Regions from separate parts of the Exiguobacterium sp. E4787 genome, predicted to be linked through region 1. Evidence: riboswitches for the same ligand, from Rfam matches in the RefSeq annotation. Region 1 holds a riboswitch; the other holds the start of a gene.

Region 1 (2,457 bases):
TACCTGCCTTGATGTGGGGGAGTATCCCGCTCATCGTGTCGAAAGTCGGTGGTAAGCCGATTCAACAGTTAATCGGGACGACGATTGGAGCGATGGTGATGGCGGTCATCATCGCACTCGTATTCAATCCGGAGTTCACGACGCTAGCAATCGTGACCGGCTTCATCTCCGGTGTGTTCTGGGCACTCGGGCAATATTTACAGTTCCAATCGTTCCAAATTTTAAGTGTATCGAAAGCGATGCCGATCAGCACCGGTATGCAACTCGTCGGGACGTCCTTGTTCGGCGTCATCGTGCTCGGTGATTGGCAGACGTCGACCGAGTTATGGCTCGGTTTTTCTGCGCTCGTGTTGATTATCATCGGGGCGGCACTGACGTCATATCAGCAGAACAAAGACGGCGACAGTAGCGGGGCCTTGAAGAAAGGCTTGCTCGTCCTGCTCGTGTCGAGTATCGGTTATGTGACGTATGCCGTCTTGACGAACTATTTCGAGGTCGACGGCATCACGGCCATCTTGCCGCAATCGGTCGGGATGTTCATCGCAGCGCTCTTGTTCAGCTTGCGCGAGAAAGATGTCAAGAAGTTCGACCCGAAGACGTTCAAAAACATCTTGGCCGGTCTCGCCTGGGGGATTGGGAACTTCGGGCTGTTCGTGTCGAGCGGTGAGGTCGGCATCGCGACGTCGTTCGCCTTGTCGCAATTGAACGTCGTCGTGGCGACGCTCGGTGGGATTTATCTATTGAAAGAAGAGAAGACGACGAAAGAACGGGTCTTCGTCTTTATGGGAATCGGGCTCATCGTCGTGGCCGGATTCATGCTCGGGATTGCGAAAAGCTAAAAAGACGGGTCAGACGACCCGTCTTTTGTTTACCAGGCTTGCTCGATGAATGCGTCGCGCCCAGATTTCTTCCGGTCCTCTTTATAGTGGGCCGGATTTTTTTTATGGAAGTCTTGATGGTATTCCTCGGCCGGATAGAACGTGTCGGCCGGTAGAATCTTCGTGACGATTGGCTGTTTGAATCGTCCGCTCGCCGCGAGCGCGTCGCGACTCTGCTCTGCTTTCACGCGTTGTTCTTCAGTATGATAGAAGATGGCCGGCGCATATTGGCTGCCGCGGTCTTGGAACTGGCCGCCGTCATCGGTCGGATCGGTCTGAATCCAATATAGTTCGAGCAGGCGCTCATAAACGAACAGCGTCGGGTCGAACGTGATCTCGACGACCTCATAATGTCCCGTCGTCCCTGTTTTCACTTGTTCATACGTCGGGTCATCGACGTGACCTCCCGTATAACCGGATACGATTGACTCGATGCCAGGTTGCTCCTCGAACGGCGTCACCATGCACCAAAAACAGCCGCCTGCGAATGTTGCTTTTTCCATTAGTAAGTCCCCCTCGATCAATTTTCCCAAAAAAAGCGCTCATGTCATCGACATGAGCGCTCTGTCATATCGGCCAAGGCACATGCCTTGCTGGAAGTAGCACCTTGCCGAAGCAGGTTGCTGTGAAGTCATAGAGCCAGGTCTCTCGTTCACTCAAGATATCGATATGTAGTTGGTGAGAGCATCATACCATCAGATTTGAAGCGGCGTCAACGGTTTGGTTTGCGTCGAAGTTGGAACAAGGTGGCGCCGAGAATCAAGATGACGAGGACGATGGAGAGCGGTAGCGTATACGGAGCGTCCCCGGCATATAGCTGTAAGAAGAACAAGGCAAAGACGGACAATAAGACGAGTACGTACGAACGATTCATAGTAACCTCCCTTTTCTTTCAGTGTACCAAGTTACATATTCGTTGGCGAACGAAAACAGGAAATCATCTGGAGATAGCGAATACCATCGAGTGACCAAAGGAGGAATCTATATGACTGAACCAAACACATGTTTCGAACTCGATATCGAGACCGCCCAGCGCGGATATAAAGAAGGAACGTTCACGGCGCGTGACGTGACGGCCTACTATTTGACACGGATCGCCCAGTTGAACGACAAGCTGAGAGCGGTCATTCAAGTGAACCCGGACGCCTTGTTCGAGGCCGAGGCGGCCGACCGGGCGTTTCGACGAGGTGACCGCTTGCCGTTGCTCGGCATCCCGGTGTTGATTAAAGACAATGTCGAGACGGCGGGATTGATGAAGACGACGGCCGGGGCCGTCGCCCTCGCGCATCACTTCGCCGGCCGGGACGCCCATCTCGTTCAAAGCCTGCGCGCGAATGGGGCCATCATCCTCGGAAAAGCGAACTTATCCGAATGGGCCAACTTTTTGACTGAGGGCATGCCGAACGGCTGGAGTGGGGTTGGTGGCCAGACGCTCAATCCATATGGGGACAAGCTCGATGTCGGAGGGTCGAGTTCAGGTTCGGCGTCGGCGGTCGCTGCCAACTTGACGTTGCTTGCCGTCGGCAGCGAGACGAGTGGCTCGATTATCCACCCGAGCGTCCATAATGGAATCGTTGGC
Region 2 (2,457 bases), 440 kb from region 1:
CGCGCCTTCCTCGATGCGGATGGCGCCACTTCCGACCTGAGTCGCGATGCCGATCGTCCCGGCCTCGAGCGCCGATCGTCCGAACTGCATGGCGACAGCGACACCGATGATGACCGGTAAGAGGCGCATCGCAATCGTCGTCGCATCTAAGATGAACTGCAAGGACGGAAAATACGGCAAGATGGCTTTCGTTAATTCACCGAGCAAAGCGCTCGGGATGAGGGCGATGAGAATGGCAAGACTGAGGCCGTTCAAGACGTTCATTAAAAATTGTTTTCCGGTAAGCTTCTCTTCCGTCATTGGGGATTCACCTGTCCTTTTCTACTGGTTTGCTGTTATGTACAAAAGCGATAAAGTTAATGACCATACTATGCCTCTTTCTGCCGAGCGTCAACAAGAAATGTTGAAATGTTCAGAATTTTCCATTTGAGCACAACTTTTGAACCGATTGGCCCGGATTCATATACTTAGAAGAGAGGTGAGCAAAATGATGACAGACGGATTCTTATATATATACGCCCCAATGTGCGGTACATGCGCCGTGGCCGAGCGGATGCTCTCGGTCGTCGAGGCGGTCGACCCAGAATTGAAGATTGAAAAACGCGATGCCAACTTTATCCCGAACGAACTCGAGGCGTATCAGGTCATGAGCGTTCCGGCGCTATTGAAGCTGGAGAATGGCCAAGTTCGCGATCGTTTGTACGCATTTCAAAACGTCCAGCACGTCCTATCTTTCGTTAAGTGAGATAGGATGATTAGAATAATCTGAAAATTTTAAATAATCAGTTGACACAGAAAGTTCACGAATGATATATTCATTACAACATCTTACTTGAACACAACATAGGACGAGATTTTCCCGTCATCAAGACGTTTTCGAACAACCGCTGCATGAGCTTACGCGATTTCAGGTGGACCTTCCCTTCGATTGTCCCCCAAAAAAATCAAGCGTCGGGGCACCGGTCGCGTAATTGCATGGTCCGTTCGAAGACCGAGTGATGGTTGGGTAAAAATCCCCCATATAAGGATGAATGCTCTGATCGGGCAAAAGAGGTTCATCTATGGGTTGTCCTTCAGTGACTCAAGGTGCTACGTTCTGTGTCATCCTCGGATGGCACCTTTTTTTATTTTGCTGAAAAAAATAGTTTGACATGAAAATAATGTGTCGCTATGATAAAGCTAATCAAATACGCAACCACTCTTATCAAGAGAGGCTGAGGGACTGGCCCTATGACGCCCAGCAACCGCGGAGCAATCCGAAATGGTGCTAATTCCAGCAAGGTGTATACCTTGGAAGATGAGAGCAATCGTTGTCCGTACGATAAAGTACGCACGTTTGCTCAAACGTGCGTACTTTTTTTGTTGTCAGGAGGGAAATGGATTGATTCAATTACGCAATGTGGCCAAATGGTTCGACACGAAAAACGGTCGGGTCCAGGCGGTCGATGATGTGTCGCTTACGATCGAAAGCGGCGAAATTTTTGGAATAATCGGATATTCAGGGGCGGGGAAGTCGACGCTCATCCGTTTGCTCAACCGACTCGAGGCACCGTCAAGCGGTGAAATCGTGGTCGCCGGCAGCGAGCTGACGAAGCTCACGCCGAAGGAACTGCGCGGGGTACGTAAAAACGTCTCGATGGTGTTCCAACACTTCAACTTATTATGGTCGCGCACGGTCGCTGAGAACATCAGCTTCCCGCTCGAGCTCATCGGGGTACCGGCGAGCGAGCGCAAACGCCGCGTCCATGAACTCGTCGAACTCGTTGGCCTCGCCGGACGAGAAGACAGCTATCCGTCACAACTATCAGGCGGCCAAAAGCAGCGAGTCGGGATAGCCCGTGCGCTCGCTACGAATCCAGAAGTGCTCCTCTGCGATGAAGCGACGAGCGCACTCGACCCGAAGACGACGGATTCGATTCTCGAACTGCTCGTCAGCATCAACAAGAAACTCGGTTTGACAATCGTCCTCATCACCCATGAGATGCACGTCATCCAAAAGATTTGTCACCGTGTCGCCGTCATGGAGGCCGGAAAGGTCGTCGAGACCGGGCAAGTCGCCGACGTGTTCCAACACCCGGAACAGCCGATCACGAAAGAGTTCGTCAAACAGATCGGCGCGGTCGAAGACATGTCGCTCACGTTCGAACATTTGAAAGCTCGTTATCCGAGCGGTCAAATCGTCAAGCTCAAATTCTTGAACGAGACGGCCGAACAACCGATCCTGTCGGAAGTGTTGAAGCAGCATGACATCGGCTTCAACATCATCGGCGGAAACGTGACGCAGTCACAAGTCGGTGCCCTCGGGACATTATTCATCCAATTGATCGGAGAGCCGGCTGAAGTCGAGCGGGCCATCGCCTCAATCCGATCACAGGCAGTGGAAGTGGAGGTAGAAAGCGATGTTTCCTAATGTAGATTGGCAAGTCATGTTAGAACAGACGTGGGAGACGCTCTATA

What was found. A riboswitch is a leader RNA that binds a small molecule or an ion and turns the genes downstream of it on or off. The one in region 1 is predicted to bind S-adenosylmethionine.
Region 2: linked by a shared signal. The riboswitch ahead of KNP80_RS02375 (methionine ABC transporter ATP-binding protein) and the one ahead of msrA (peptide-methionine (S)-S-oxide reductase MsrA) in region 1 are both predicted to bind S-adenosylmethionine.

The regions. Positions count from the first base shown of each region.
Region 1 covers NZ_JACSLY010000001.1:25,980-28,436, reverse strand. The annotation lists gene KNP80_RS00160 (GRP family sugar transporter) at 1-839, shown strand, start outside; gene msrA (peptide-methionine (S)-S-oxide reductase MsrA) at 869-1,381, opposite strand; SAM riboswitch class I at 1,446-1,546, opposite strand; gene KNP80_RS00150 (hypothetical protein) at 1,591-1,752, opposite strand; gene KNP80_RS00145 (amidase family protein) at 1,864-2,457, shown strand, end outside.
Region 2 covers NZ_JACSLY010000001.1:461,436-463,892, reverse strand. The annotation lists gene KNP80_RS02385 (PTS sugar transporter subunit IIC) at 1-300, opposite strand, end outside; gene KNP80_RS02380 (thioredoxin family protein) at 488-745, shown strand; SAM riboswitch class I at 1,199-1,304, shown strand; gene KNP80_RS02375 (methionine ABC transporter ATP-binding protein) at 1,382-2,410, shown strand; gene KNP80_RS02370 (methionine ABC transporter permease) at 2,400-2,457, shown strand, end outside.